DNA from 2 places in the Streptomyces sp. NPDC059003 genome. Region 1 is predicted to be linked to the other one. Evidence: riboswitches for the same ligand, from Rfam matches in the RefSeq annotation. Region 1 holds a riboswitch; the other holds the start of a gene.

Region 1 (7,560 bases):
TCCTAGGGTTGCTGTGTGAACGAGCTCGACGTCGTAGGTGTCCGGGTCGAAATGCCCTCCAACCAGCCGATCGTGCTCCTGCGTGAAGTGGGAGGCGACCGGTACCTCCCCATCTGGATCGGACCAGGGGAGGCGACCGCCATCGCCTTCGCACAGCAGGGCATGGCGCCCGCACGGCCGCTGACGCACGACCTGTTCAAGGACGTGCTGGAGGCCGTGGGCCAGGAGCTCACCGAAGTGCGCATCACCGACCTGCGGGAAGGCGTGTTCTACGCCGAGCTGGTCTTCGCCAGTGGCGTCGAGGTGAGCGCCCGCCCGTCCGACGCCATAGCGCTGGCGCTGCGCACCGGGACGCCGATCTACGGCAGTGACGGCGTGCTCGACGACGCGGGCATCGCCATCCCGGACGAGCAGGAGGACGAGGTGGAGAAGTTCCGCGAGTTCCTCGACCAGATCTCGCCCGAGGACTTCGGTACCAGCAGCCAGTGAGTCCCCGCCGAGAGGCCGGCGCCGGGGCATTCGGCTAGCCTTTCCCCGCAGCATGGGACGTGAAACCACTCGCAGGGTGATTATCACTCGGCGTGCCGAGTGTGGCGATCGTTGACGAGCCCCTGGTGACTGCCTACCGTCGAGAAGGCAGGTCAAGGACGGAGGTCGGCGTGAGAAGCAGCGGCGACGGTACAGCTGTGGGCGGTCCGTACCCGCTGCACGGTGGCTCGGCCGATCCCTCTCCGAAGCGCCCGTTGGCGGTCCACGGCAGCGGGAGTCCGTCAGGGCCGGAGGACCCGGCGGAACAGCCGGAGGAGTCCGAGCAGCTCGTGCGTGACGGCATCGGCTACCGCGGCCCCACCGCGTGCGCGGCCGCGGGCATCACCTACCGGCAGCTCGACTACTGGGCGCGTACCGGGCTCGTCGAGCCCAGCGTGCGCGCCGCGGGCGGCTCCGGGACCCAGCGGCTCTACAGCTTCCGCGACGTCGTCGTCCTGAAGATCGTGAAGCGGTTCCTCGACACCGGCGTCTCGCTGCAGAACATCCGCACCACGGTCCAGCACCTGCGCGAGAGCGGCTTCCGTGACCTGGAGCGGACGACGCTCATGAGCGACGGCGCGACGGTGTACGAGTGCACGTCGCCCAGTGAGGTCCACGATCTGCTCCAGGGCGGCCAGGGCGTCTTCGGGATCGCCGTGGGCGTGGTGTGGCGCGACGTCGAGGCCGCGCTGTCGCAGCTGCACGGGGAGCGCATCGACACAGGGGAGACCCTGGTGGGGCATCACCCGGGGGACGAGCTGGCGCGGCGGCGCAATCGGGCCGGTTGACGGGCCGCGGGCCGAGCCGGGCGGGTTTGAAGGCCCACAGCGGGCCGGGTGAAGGCCCTGGGGGCCGTCCAGACGCTGTCTTGGGGCCCGGTGCCCTCACTGTGCGGCGCGTCGTACGGAGGCCGTGGGGAGCCGTGTGAGGCGGTGCCTGCTTCGCGGCGGAGCCGGATTGTCAGTGGCGTAGGGCAGCATCGGAGATGTGAGAACCGCGCCGACGATTCTGCATCTCGACATGGATGCCTTCTACGCGTCCGCCGAGCAGGCCGCCAAGCCGAGCCTGCGCGGCAAGGCCGTCGTGGTCGGCGGCCTCGGGCCGCGCGGAGTGGTCGCCACCGCGTCCTACGAGGCGCGCCGGTTCGGGGTGCACTCGGCGATGCCGATGGGGCAGGCACGGCGCCTCGCGCCGAACGCCGCGTATCTCGTGCCGCGCTTCGGCCTCTACCGCGAGGTCAGCGACCAGGTCATGGGGCTGCTGCGGGAGCTGTCGCCGCTCGTGGAGCCGCTCAGCCTGGACGAGGCGTTCGTGGACCTGGAGGCGGGCGGCGTCGCTGCGGACGCGGAGGCGGCGCGGGCCGTGGGGGAGCGGCTGCGCGCGGACATCCTGCGGGTGACGGGGCTGACCGGGTCGGTGGGGCTCGCCGCGTCCAAGATGCTGGCGAAGATCGCTTCGGAGCGGGCCAAGCCGGACGGCCTGGAGCTCATAGCGCCGGGCACGGAGCGGGCGCTCCTCGGGCCTCTTCCGGTGCGGGTGCTGCCCGGTGTGGGGCCGGCCACCGGGGACCATCTGCGGCGCGCCGGGATCACCACGGTCGAGGAGATCGCCGAGGCCGGTGAGGACGAGCTGGTACGGCTCCTCGGCAAGGCACACGGCGGGTCTCTGTACGCGATGGCGCTGGCGCGGGACGAGCGGCCCGTGGTGGCCGAGCGGGACACCAAGTCGGTCAGCGTCGAGGACACGTACGACGTGGACATCCACGACCGGGTGCGGGTCCGTACGGAGGTGGCGCGCCTTGCCGACCGGTGTGTGCAGCGGCTGCGGGCGGCGGGGCACTCCGGCCGCACCATCGTGCTCAAGGTGCGGCGGTACGACTTCTCGACGCTGACGCGGTCCGAGACGCTGCGCGGGCCCACGGACGACCCGGCGGTGGTGCGGGAGGCGGCGGCGCGGCTCCTGGAGTCCGTGGACACCACCGGAGGGGTGCGGCTGCTCGGCGTCGGTGTCAGCGGCCTCGCGGACTTCACGCAGGAGGACCTGTTCGCGCAGGCCCACGCGGCGGTGCCTGCCGGCGACGGGGAGGAGGCGGGCACGGGGGCGCTGCCGATGGCTTCGGTGGCTTCGGTGGGCGAGGACGCCGGGGCCGACGTGGCGGAGGCGGAACCGGTGCCGCCGGCCGAGCGGCGTTGGGCGGCGGGGCAGGACGTCCGGCACGTCGAGCACGGGCCCGGGTGGGTGCAGGGCAGCGGTGTCGGGCGGGTGACGGTGAGATTCGAGACGCCGGGCTCGGCGCCGGGGCGGGTGCGGACGTTCCGTACGGATGATCCGGACCTTGAGGCTTCGGAACCGTTGCCGTTGGTGGTCGTGGAGGGGGAAGGGGAGGCGGAAGTGGGCACGGGGGATGGGCGGCGTGAGGGGGAGGTTGTGGGGGTGGAGTAGGCAGCGGGGGTGAGGTGGCGCCTGGGGCGGGGAGGTGGCGTTCCGGGTGGGGAGGCGGCGTCCTGGGTGGGGGAGGCGGGTGTCCTCGGGGTGTGGCGGGCTGGAGTGCCGGGCGGTGAGGGCTCCGGGGGCTGGTGGTGCGGGGGTGCCGGAGGGGCGACGTGAGGGGTGCCTCGTCGTGAGTCAGGGCGCGTGGCTGTGGTGGTTGGGGAGAGCGTCCAGAGAGGGGGGGATGACCCCGTGAGGCCGGCTCGGTCGTGAGGCGCGGCGGGGGCTATATAGGGCTACCCGGAGTGCTGTGGGCGCGGATGGCTGGCGGCGGCACGGCGGGTGGGAGCGCACCGGCTGTGCGGGGGCGTCTCGGGGCCGGGGGGAGGGTGTTGCGGGGCGGGCCGCGGGGACGGGGTCGTGTGCCCGGTGGTGCCGTGCGCCCGGTGATGGGGCCTACGGGTCGGGGTGGTCCGGGGTGTGGCCGAAGTCGTGGTCCGGGAACGGCGGGGGTGGGGCGATGTCCAGGCCGTAGTGGCGGTAGAGCTGGAGTTCCTGCTCGGGGGAGAGATGGCGGCCCACGCCGAAGTCGGGGGCGTCCTTGATCAGGGCACGCTCGAACGGGACGCGGAGCGTGCCGTCCTTGACCAGCTCGCTGGGTTCCAGGGGCACGAAGGCGTCCCTGCTGAACAGGCCGGTGCGTATGGCGGCCCACTCGGGGGCGCCGGTGGCGTCGTCGAGATAGACCTCGTCGACCGTGCCGATCTTGGCGCCGTCGCGGTCGAACGCCTTGCGGCCGATCAGATTGCGCGGATCGATATCCGTCTGCACGGGCCCTCCAACTGATCGCGAGTCGTTCGAACTCGTCCGGATTTCGCTCGTATCACTACGAAAGAGCACATCGGGACGGGCGGCCACTCGAGGGATCAGCCGGGGACCTCGCTGGTAGGCTGGCCAATGGCTGTTGACCCCGTGCGGGAGAGCTCTTCGGTGGCAGCACCGGAGGCGCCGAAGGAGCAAATCCTCCCCGGAATCTCTCAGGCCCCTGTACCGCACGGACGAGGTCACTCTGGAAAGCAGGACGGGCGTCGGGCGGGCACGTTCGGAACCCTTCCTCACCGACGGTGCAAGCAGGACCGCCTCCGGGTGGGTCTGTGAAGCTCTCAGGTTGAGATGACAGAGGGGGAGGCCGTCCGGGTACCCGCGCCGTGGTGCCCCTCGCAGGTCGCGTCAGACCAGGAGGCCTCCGCAATGACCGCCACTCCTCGTACTCCGCTTTCGCAGCTCGAACAGGGAATCCCCTTCGAGCAGCGGCACATCGGCCCCGATGCGGAAGCCCGTGCCAAGATGCTCGCCCAGGTCGGGTACGGCTCGCTCGACGAGCTCACGGCCGCCGCGGTGCCGGATGTGATCAAGAACGCCGAGGCCCTCGACCTGCCCGGCGCGCGCACGGAGGCCGAGGTCCTGGCCGAGCTGCGCTCCCTCGCCGACCGCAACCAGGTGCTCGACTCCATGATCGGGCTCGGCTACTACGGCACCTTCACGCCGCCCGTGATCCTGCGGAACGTGATGGAGAACCCCGCCTGGTACACCGCGTACACGCCGTACCAGCCGGAGATCTCCCAGGGCCGCCTCGAGGCGCTCCTCAACTTCCAGACCGTCGTCGCCGACCTGACGGGCCTGCCCACCTCCGGTGCCTCGCTGCTCGACGAGGGCACGGCCGCGGCCGAGGCGATGGCACTGTCCCGGCGCATGGGCAAGGTCAAGAACGGCGTCTTCGTCGTGGACGCGGACGCCCTGCCGCAGACGATCGCCGTCATCCGGACCCGCGCCGAGCCGACCGGCGTCGAGGTCGTCGTCGCGGACCTGGCCGACGGCATCCCGGCCGAGCTCGCCGAGCGCGAGATCAACGGTGTGCTCGTCCAGTACCCGGGCGCCTCCGGTGCCGTGCGCGACATCAAGCCGGTCATCGAGCAGGCCCACGAGCTCGGCGCGGTCGTCACCGTCGCCGCCGACCTGCTCGCCCTCACCCTGCTCACCTCGCCCGGCGAGCTCGGCGCCGACATCGCCGTCGGCACGACGCAGCGCTTCGGCGTGCCGATGGGCTTCGGCGGCCCGCACGCCGGGTACATGGCGGTGCGCGAGAAGTTCGCGCGCAGCCTGCCCGGGCGACTCGTGGGCGTGTCCGTCGACGCCGACGGCAACAAGGCGTACCGGCTGGCGCTGCAGACCCGCGAGCAGCACATCCGCCGCGAGAAGGCCACCAGCAACATCTGTACCGCTCAGGTGCTGCTCGCCGTCATGGCCGGGATGTACGCCGTCTACCACGGGCCCGAGGGGCTCAGGGCCATCGCGCGGCGCACCCACCGGTACGCGACGCTGCTCGCCGCGGGCCTCACGGCCGGCGGTGTCGAGGTCCTGGGCGCCGCGTACTTCGACACGCTGACCGCACGCGTGCCGGGCAGGGCCGCCGACGTCGTCGCGGCCGCGCGCGAGGGCGGGGTCAACCTGCACCTCGTCGACGCCGACCACGTGTCGTTCGCGTGCGACGAGACCACGACGCGGGCCCAGCTGACCGCGGTCTGGACGGCGTTCGGCGTCGAGGCAGACATCGAGGCCCTGGACGCGACCGCCGAGGACGCGCTGCCCACGGGTCTCCTCCGCACCGACGCGTACCTGACGCACCCCGTCTTCCACCAGCACCGCTCCGAGACCGCGATGCTGCGCTACCTGCGCCGCCTCGCCGACCGTGACTACGCGCTCGACCGCGGCATGATCCCGCTGGGCTCCTGCACCATGAAGCTCAACGCGACCACGGAGATGGAGGCCGTCACCTGGCCCGAGTTCGGGCAGATGCACCCCTTCGCGCCCGCCCAGCAGGCGCAGGGCTATCTGACGCTGATCCGTGAGCTGGAGGAGCGGCTCGCCGAGGTCACCGGCTACGACAAGGTCTCGCTGCAGCCGAACGCGGGCTCGCAGGGAGAGCTCGCCGGCCTGCTCGCGGTGCGTGGCTACCACCGCGCGAACGGCGACGACCAGCGCACGGTCTGCCTCATCCCGTCGTCCGCGCACGGCACCAACGCCGCCAGCGCCGTGATGGCAGGCATGAAGGTCGTCGTCGTGAAGACCGCCGACGACGGCGAGATCGACGTCGAGGACCTGCGCGCGAAGATCGAGCAGCACCGCGACCAGCTCGCCGTACTCATGATCACGTACCCGTCCACGCACGGCGTCTTCGAGGAGCACGTCGCCGACATCTGCGCGGCCGTGCACGACGCGGGCGGCCAGGTGTACGTCGACGGCGCCAACCTCAACGCCCTGGTGGGCCTCGCCAAGCCGGGCCGCTTCGGCGGCGACGTCTCGCACCTGAACCTGCACAAGACGTTCTGCATCCCGCACGGCGGCGGCGGTCCCGGCGTCGGCCCCGTGGCCGTGCGCGAGCACCTCGCGCCGTATCTGCCGAACCACCCGCTGCAGCCCGCCGCGGGCCCCGAGACCGGCGTGGGCCCGGTCTCCGCCGCGCCGTGGGGCTCCGCCGGGATCCTGCCGATCTCCTGGGCGTACGTACGCCTGATGGGCGGCGAGGGCCTGAAGCGCGCCACGCAGGTGGCGGTGCTCTCGGCGAACTACATCGCCAAGCGCCTGGAGCCGCACTACCCGGTGCTCTACACCGGCCCCGGCGGGCTCGTCGCGCACGAGTCCATCATCGACCTCAGGCCGCTCAGCAAGGCCACGGGCGTCAGCGTCGACGACATCGCCAAGCGGCTCATCGACTACGGCTTCCACGCGCCGACCATGTCCTTCCCGGTCGCGGGCACGCTGATGATCGAGCCGACGGAGAGCGAGGACCTCGACGAGCTGGACCGTTTCTGCGAGGCGATGATCGCCATTCGCGGGGAGATCGAGAAGGTCGCGACCGGCGAGTGGGCGGCGGACGACAACCCGCTGCGGAACGCGCCGCACACCGCCGCCGCGCTCGGCGGTGACTGGGAGCACTCCTACAGCCGTGAGGAGGCCGTCTTCCCCGCCGGTGTGGTGGCCGCGGACAAGTACTGGCCGCCGGTGCGCCGCATCGACCAGGCGTACGGCGACCGGAACCTGGTCTGCTCCTGCCCGCCGCTGGACGCGTACGAGGACTGAGCCCGAGGGCGACGGGGGCGCCCGGGCATGAGTTCAGGGCATGGCTTCAGGGCATAAGTCAGGGCCGGTTCGGAGACTTCGGAAGGAGTCCTCCGGGCCGGCCCTTGTCGTGCGGGTGGGTGGACGGCTCAGGCGGCCGTCATCACCTGGCTGATGCCCAGCGGCCGGTGCGGCGCGATGATCTCGCCGTTCGGCAGCAGCTCACCGGTGTCCTCGAAGAGGACGACGCCGTTGCACAGCAGGCTCCAGCCCTGCTCCGGGTGGTGCGCGATGAGAGACGCGGCCTCCCGGTCGGCGGATTCTGCGGTCGGGCACGGTGGCTGGTGCTGGCACATGGAAGGGTTCTTTCGCTGCGACGTGATGGATGTGGCGTTGTTCCCGCGGCTCGATGCGTTGGTCATGGCCGCCCCCCGTTGGTTGTGTTCGGTCCAGTCCAGTGTTGCCCCGCGGACGTGATTCCGC
Region 2 (7,560 bases), on a different contig from region 1:
GGTCTGGGGCGCCCCCGCGAGGGCACCGGCCTCACCCCCCGAACCCGATCCCCCCCAACACCCCCGCCGCCTCCCGGTCCAGCAGCACCGCGGAACCGCAGCCCCGCGGCAGCACCCCCCGCTCGGCCCCCCGAAGCAACCGCCCCACCCCCCGCCGATGCCGCGCGAAGGCGTACCGCGACACCCCCCGCCCCCGCGACCGCTGCCCGGCAAGGGCGACGGGCGCGGGCACATCGAGGAGGACGAGCCGCAGCGTGCCCCCACGCGCGGCGGCCGCGCGGGCGAGCCACCGCCGCACCCACGGCTGCGTACCGCAGTCGTGCACGACGACACCGGAGCCCGCGCGCAGCGCCCGCCACAGGCCCGCGTAGTGGGCGAGGCGGACGAGGGGGCGGTAGAGCGCGTACGGGACGCGGCGCGGCATCCGGGCCGCCCACCGGTCGCGGGTGTCCTGCGAGTCCACCCGCGGCCCCGCGACCGCACGCCGCATCAGCGTGGACTTGCCGCTGCCGGGCAGCCCGGAGACGACCACGACGTCGCGCGCGGAGAAGACCAGGCGGCGCGGGCTGCGCCCGGCCCGGCCCCGCAGGTCGCGGACGACGGCCCGCGGGAAGTGGCCGCGGCTCACCCGGGCGCGGCCCTCCTGCGGCGGGGCGGCGGGCTGCGGCGGCAGCGCGGCGGCCCCGGCCGGAGCGGCCCCGGGCAGCGCGACACCCGTGGTCGTCGCGTAAGCACTGCTCCTGCGCACCGTGATCGGCCTCCCCATGCTGGTCACGTCACTCATGCCGAGTACTTCTTCGTGCTTCTTCGTGCTTCTCCGTACTTCTCCATCGACTGTAAAGAGAAGGTAATGCCCTACCAAGACGGCACGAGGGCACTCCTCGGTTGCGGCTGTTGTGAAGCGGGGGCGCGTGCAATGATGTGCGCGCCAACTCCATACCGGCCGCTTGAATCCGCGCGGGAGAGTTCCGCGGGGCCCCGACGCCCCCGGACGCCGAAGGAGCAAGTTCCTCCCTTGAATCTCTCAGGCCCCGTACCGCGCGGGCGAGGCACATCTGAAAAGCGAGCCTCTCCTGCCGGCGGCGGGACGGCTCCACCCAAGGTGCAAGTCATGACCCGGCGTACGCGCGGGCCGTGGTGAACCTCTCAGGTTCGATGACAGATGGGGAGGAACGACCTCGCCCGTCATGCCATGCCTGGAGCCAGTACTGATGAGCCCTACCCCACGCCAGACTGCCCTCGACGCCCTGCACCGTTCGCTGGGCGCGACCATGACCGACTTCGCGGGCTGGGACATGCCGCTGCGGTACGGCAGCGAGCGCGACGAGCACAACGCCGTGCGCACCAAGGCCGGCCTCTTCGACCTCTCCCACATGGGTGAGATCACCGTCACCGGCGCCGGCGCCGTCGACCTGCTGAACTACGCGCTCGTCGGCAACATCGGCTCCGTCGGCGTGGGCCGCGCCCGGTACACCATGATCTGTCAGGCCGACGGCGGCATCCTCGACGACCTGATCGTCTACCGGCTCGCGGAGACCGAGTACATGGTCGTCGCCAACGCCGGGAACGCCCAGGTCGTCCTGGACGCCCTCACCGAGCGTGCCGCCTCCTTCGACGCCGAGGTGCGGGACGACCGCGACGCGTACGCCCTGATCGCCGTCCAGGGTCCCGAGTCCCCCGGCATCCTCAAGTCGGTCACGGACGCCGACCTGGACGGTCTGAAGTACTACGCGGGCCTGCCCGGCACCGTCGCGGGCGTCCCCGCCCTGATCGCGCGCACCGGCTACACGGGCGAGGACGGCTTCGAGCTGTTCGTGGCGCCGGAGCACGCCGAGAAGCTGTGGCGGGCGCTCACGGAGGCGGGCGCCCCCGTCGGGCTCGTGCCCTGCGGGCTCTCCTGCCGCGACACGCTGCGCCTGGAGGCGGGCATGCCGCTGTACGGGCACGAGCTGACGACGGCCCTCACGCCGTTCGACGCCGGTCTCGGCCGGGTCGTGAAGTTCGAGAAGACCTCGCACGGGGACGACTTCGTGGGCGCCGAGGCGCTGCGGGCCGCCGCCGAGCGGGCCGAGGCCGCGCCCCCGCGCAAGCTGGTCGGCCTGATCGCCGAGGGCCGCCGGGTGCCGCGCGCGGGCATGCCCGTGGTGGCGGACGGCCAGGTCATCGGCGAGGTGACCTCCGGCGCCCCGTCGCCGACGCTGGGCAAGCCGATCGCGATGGCGTACGTCGACGCGGCGCACGCCGCGCCCGCCACCGAGGGCGTGGGCGTGGACATCCGCGGCACCCACGAGCCGTACGAGGTCGTGGCGCTGCCGTTCTACAAGCGTCAGAAGTGACAAAGCGCCACAAGTGACACGTTCCGGGCGCCCCGCGCGTCCGGTGCCCCGCGTGTCCCGTCTCACTCACCAAGACAGCCCACCGCCGCGTTCATCAGCACGCGCCCGCGTACAGGAGAATTCACGCCATGAGCAACCCCCAGCAGCTGCGGTACAGCAAGGAGCACGAGTGGCTTTCGGCCACCGAGGACGGCGTGGCGAGCGTCGGCATCACGGAGCACGCGGCCAACGCGCTCGGTGACGTCGTCTTCGTCCAGCTCCCGGAGGTCGGCGACACGGTGACCGCAGGTGAGACCTGCGGCGAGCTGGAGTCGACGAAGTCCGTGAGCGACCTGTACTCGCCGGTCTCCGGCGAGGTCGTCGCGGCCAACCAGGACGTCGTGGCCGACCCGTCCCTGGTGAACTCGGCCCCCTTCGAGGGCGGCTGGCTGTTCAAGGTGCGCGTCGCGGAGGAGCCGGGCGACCTGCTCTCCGCCGACGAGTACACCGACTTCGCAGGCAGCTGACCCCGGCGTAAGGACTGATCTTCCGATGTCGCTTCTGAACACACCCCTCCACGAGCTCGACCCGGACGTCGCCGCCGCCGTCGACGCCGAGCTCCTCCGCCAGCAGTCCACCCTCGAAATGATCGCGTCGGAGAACTTCGCTCCGGTCGCCGTCATGGAGGCCCAGGGCACGGTCCTCACCAACAAGTACGCCGAGGGCTACCCCGGCCGCCGCTACTACGGCGGCTGCGAGCACGTGGACGTGACCGAGCAGATCGCGATCGACCGGGTCAAGGACCTGTTCGGCGCCGAGTACGCCAACGTCCAGCCGCACTCCGGCGCCTCCGCCAACCAGGCCGCCCTCTTCGCGATCGCCCAGCCCGGCGACACGATCCTCGGCCTGGACCTGGCGCACGGCGGCCACCTCACCCACGGCATGCGCCTGAACTTCTCCGGCAAGCAGTTCAACGTGGTCGCGTACCACGTGGACGCCGCCGGGCTTGTCGACATGGCCGAGGTCGAGCGCCTGGCCAAGGAGAACCGCCCCAAGGTGATCATCGCGGGCTGGTCCGCCTACCCGCGCCAGCTGGACTTCGCCGAGTTCCGCCGGATCGCCGACGAGGTCGGCGCGTACCTGTGGGTCGACATGGCGCACTTCGCCGGGCTCGTCGCCGCCGGGCTGCACCCGAATCCGGTGCCGTTCGCGGACGTGGTCACCTCCACCACGCACAAGACGCTCGGCGGCCCGCGCGGCGGCATCATCCTGGCCCGCAACAAGGACTTCGCGAAGAAGCTGAACTCCGCGGTCTTCCCGGGCTTCCAGGGCGGCCCCCTGGAGCACGTGATCGCGGCCAAGGCGGTGTCCTTCAAGGTCGCGGCCTCGGAGGACTTCAAGGAGCGACAGCAGCGCACCCTGGACGGCGCCCGCATCCTGGCCGAGCGCCTGGTCCAGGACGACGCGAAGGCCGTCGGCGTGGACGTCCTGTCCGGCGGCACGGACGTGCACCTGGTCCTCGTCGACCTGCGCAACAGCGAGCTCGACGGCCAGCAGGCCGAGGACCGCCTCCACGAGGTCGGCATCACGGTCAACCGCAACGCCGTCCCGAACGACCCGCGCCCGCCGATGGTCACCTCCGGCCTGCGCATCGGCACCCCGGCCCTGGCCACCCGCGGCTTCCAGGCCGAGGACTTCCGCGAGGTCGCGGACATCATCGCCGAGGCCCTGAAGCCGGGCTTCGACGCCGAGTCCCTCAAGGCCCGCGTGTCCGCTCTGGCCGCGAAGCACCCCCTGTACCCGGGGCTGAAGTAGTTTCGTACGCTTTAGTTCGTACTTTGTTGTGCCCTTCGTCGCATACGAAGGACCGGGGCACCGCGCACACTGGACAGTGAGCGCGGTGCCCCACCCCTTGTCCGCGCGGTCGCACCACCCGCTCACGCGGGCGGCCGGCGGCACCCCGTCCGACCGCACCACCGGCAGACAACGGCGTCTACCAACCCAGCTAGGAGTCACCCGTGGCCATCTCGGTCTTCGACCTGTTCTCGATCGGCATCGGCCCGTCCAGCTCCCACACGGTCGGCCCGATGCGGGCGGCGCGGATGTTCGCCCGCCGCCTGAAGAACGAGGGCCTGCTGGCCCACACCACCTCGATACGGGCGGAGCTGTACGGCTCCCTCGGCGCCACGGGCCACGGCCACGGCACGCCCAAGGCCGTCCTGCTCGGCCTGGAGGGCGAGTCGCCGCGCACGGTGAACGTGGAGAGCGCCGACGACCGCGTCGAGGAGATCAAGACGTCCGGGCGCCTGAACGTCCTCGGCGTGCACGAGATCGACTTCGACTTCGACGAGGACCTGATCCTGCACCGCCGCAAGGCCCTGCCGTACCACGCGAACGGCATGACCGTCTTCGCGTACGACACCGACGGCGCGCTCGTCCTGGAGAAGACGTACTACTCGGTCGGCGGCGGCTTCGTGGTCGACGAGGACGCGGTCGCGGGCGAGAACCCGATCGTGCCGGACGACACCGTCCTGAAGTACCCCTTCCGCACCGGCGACGAGCTGCTTCGCCTCTCCTCCGAGACCGGCCTGTCCATCTCCGCCCTGATGCTGGAGAACGAGAAGGCCTGGCGCACCGAGGACGAGATCCGCGCGGGCCTCCTCGACATCTGGCGCGTCATGCAGGCCTGCGTCTCGCGCGGCATGTCCCGCGAGGGCATCCTGCCCGGCGGCCTGAAGGTCCGCCGCCGCGCCGCCCACTCCGCCCGCCAGCTGCGCGCCGAGGGCGACCCGGGGGCCCGCGCCATGGAGTGGATCACGCTGTACGCGATGGCGGTGAACGAGGAGAACGCCGCGGGCGGCCGCGTCGTGACCGCCCCCACGAACGGCGCCGCCGGGATCATCCCCGCGGTCCTGCACTACTACATGAACTTCGTGCCCGGCGCCGACGAGGAGGGCGTGGTCCGCTTCCTGCTCGCCGCGGGCGCCATCGGCATGCTCTTCAAGGAGAACGCCTCCATCTCCGGCGCCGAGGTCGGCTGCCAGGGCGAGGTCGGCTCGGCCTGCTCGATGGCGGCGGGCGCCCTCGCGGAGGTCCTCGGCGGCTCCCCCGAGCAGGTCGAGAACGCCGCCGAGATCGGCATGGAGCACAACCTGGGCCTGACCTGCGACCCGGTCGGCGGCCTCGTCCAGATCCCGTGCATCGAGCGCAACGGCATGGCCGCGGTCAAGGCGGTCACCGCCGCCCGCATGGCGATGCGCGGCGACGGCTCCCACAAGGTGTCCCTCGACAAGGTCATCAAGACCATGAAGGAGACCGGCGCCGACATGAGCGTCAAGTACAAGGAGACGGCGCGGGGCGGGCTCGCGGTGAACATCATCGAGTGCTGAGCGCCGCGGCGTAACCGGCTCGGAGAAGGGCCCTCCACATGGAGGGCCCTTTCCCATGGGTGGGAACGCCTGACACTGGGAACGGTCAATGCACGGTCAACTGTTCATCGTTCATTGACGCGGGGCACCCCCCACTCCTCCCCCGCGCACCCCGCTCCCCCCACCCGAAAGGTCACCGCATGCTGCGCGGCATCGACGTCAGTTCCCACCAGTCGTCCTTCTCCACCGATGGCCTGTCCTTCGTCGTCATCAAGGCGACGGAGGGCCGCTCCTACATCAACCCGCGCCTGACCGCCCAGACCAAGCTCGCCCGCGACGGCGGCTGCGTCGTCGGCTTCTACCACTTCCTGTGGCCCGGCAACATCACCGCCCAGGCCGAGTACTTCGTGTCCAAGGCCCCGGAGAAGGCGGGCGACTTCCTGGCCGTCGACTGGGAGTGGACCGGCGACCACACGGCGGCGACGAACGCCGAGAAGGACCGCTTCATCAAGGAGGTCAAACGCCTCCGCCCGCACCACCGGACCGTCCTCTACACGAACCGCGACTTCTGGCTCAACAGAGACACGACCTCCTACGCGGGCGACGGCCTGTGGATCGCCGACTACGTCACCGCGGGCAAGCCCCGCATCCGCGCCAAGTGGCGCTTCCACCAGTACACGTCGACTCCGATCGACAAGGACGTGGCGGACTTCCCGAGCAAGGCCGCGATGCGGGACTGGACGACGCCGTAGCCCTACGGCCGCACCACGATCTTTCCGGTGTGGGTGTTGGACTCCATCAGGCGGTGGGCGTCCGGCATGCGGTCGAGGCCGTCGAAGACCTGGGCTATCTCGGGGCGGAGGGTGCCGTCCTTGAGGCCCGAGGTGAGGTAGCTCGCGGCGCGGCGGCGGTCGTCGGGCGTGGGGAAGGCCGCCATGTTGGCGTAGCCGTGGACCGTGAGGGGCCAGTTCATGGGGAGGACCGTGGGGCGGCCGTCGAGCCAGCCGTAGCTGACCAGGGTGCCGCCCGGCGCGGCGGCCTCGCCGAGGGTGTGGAAGCCGGGGCCGCCGATGCCGTCCAGGACGATCTCGGCACCACGTCCGGCGGTGACGCGCTTGATCTCCTTCGGTACGTCGCTCTCGGTGTCCGTGACGATGACGTGCTCGGCGCCGAGGTCGAGGAGGTGCTGCTTCTTGGCCTCGGTGCGGGTGGTGGCCAGGGGGACGGCGCCCGCGCGGCGGACCACCTGGATGGCCGCCGTGCCGACCCCGCTGGACGCGCCGGTGATCAGGACGTGGTCGCCGGGGCGCATTCCGGCGGTGAGGTGGAGTGCGCCGTACGCGGTGGTGTACGTGAGCCAGGTGGCGGCCGCCGTGACCGCGTCGACCTCGGCGGGGCGGCGCACGACCATGGTCTCGGGCAGCACGACGCGGTCCGCGTACACGCCGTGGGTGCTCAGGTGGAAGTCGGCGGCCACCAGGACCGGGTCGCCGGGGGCGAGGTCGGTGACGTCGGCGCCGACGGCCTCGATCACGCCTGCGGCCTCGTATCCGTTGCGGGAGGCGGGCAGGGTCGGCGGGTAGTAGTACTTCCCGGCGCGCAGAAGGGCCTCGGCGCGGTTGAGGCCGATGGCCTCGACCTTGATCTGGACCTCGGCGGGGCCCGGGGCGGGCAGGGGCAGGTCGCGCACCTTCAGGACCTCGGGTCCGCCGATCTCGTCGAAGAGCACGGTGCGGGCGGTGGTCGCGGCAGCTGTTGTCGTCATGACGGGAACGCTATGCGGCACCCGCGAGACGAGACATGCCTGTGGATCTTGCTTTTATGTCCGCTCGTCTCGGGCGGTGTGCCACGCACTATGGTGCGGACATGGACGTACT

Evidence for each region. Region 1 has a riboswitch for glycine ahead of gcvP (aminomethyl-transferring glycine dehydrogenase). Riboswitches for the same ligand answer to the same signal wherever they lie in the genome.
Region 2: it holds a riboswitch for glycine, as region 1 does, so the genes downstream of both, gcvT (glycine cleavage system aminomethyltransferase GcvT) here and gcvP (aminomethyl-transferring glycine dehydrogenase) in region 1, are expected to answer to the same signal.

The regions. Positions count from the first base shown of each region.
Region 1 is NZ_JBHYJH010000050.1:7,452-15,011, forward strand. It holds gene ACFWZ5_RS19235 (bifunctional nuclease family protein) at 16-489, shown strand; gene ACFWZ5_RS19240 (MerR family transcriptional regulator) at 660-1,316, shown strand; gene ACFWZ5_RS19245 (DNA polymerase IV) at 1,516-2,970, shown strand; gene ACFWZ5_RS19250 (PRC-barrel domain-containing protein) at 3,415-3,789, opposite strand; glycine riboswitch at 3,924-4,021, shown strand; gene gcvP (aminomethyl-transferring glycine dehydrogenase) at 4,210-7,098, shown strand; gene ACFWZ5_RS19260 (DUF5999 family protein) at 7,227-7,433, opposite strand.
Region 2 is NZ_JBHYJH010000267.1:992-8,551, reverse strand. It holds gene ACFWZ5_RS42895 (AAA family ATPase) at 32-784, opposite strand; glycine riboswitch at 949-1,049, shown strand; gene gcvT (glycine cleavage system aminomethyltransferase GcvT) at 1,212-2,336, shown strand; gene gcvH (glycine cleavage system protein GcvH) at 2,465-2,842, shown strand; gene glyA (serine hydroxymethyltransferase) at 2,868-4,130, shown strand; gene ACFWZ5_RS42875 (L-serine ammonia-lyase) at 4,334-5,704, shown strand; gene ACFWZ5_RS42870 (glycoside hydrolase family 25 protein) at 5,884-6,435, shown strand; gene ACFWZ5_RS42865 (zinc-dependent alcohol dehydrogenase family protein) at 6,438-7,448, opposite strand; gene ACFWZ5_RS42860 (AraC family transcriptional regulator) at 7,550-7,560, shown strand, end outside.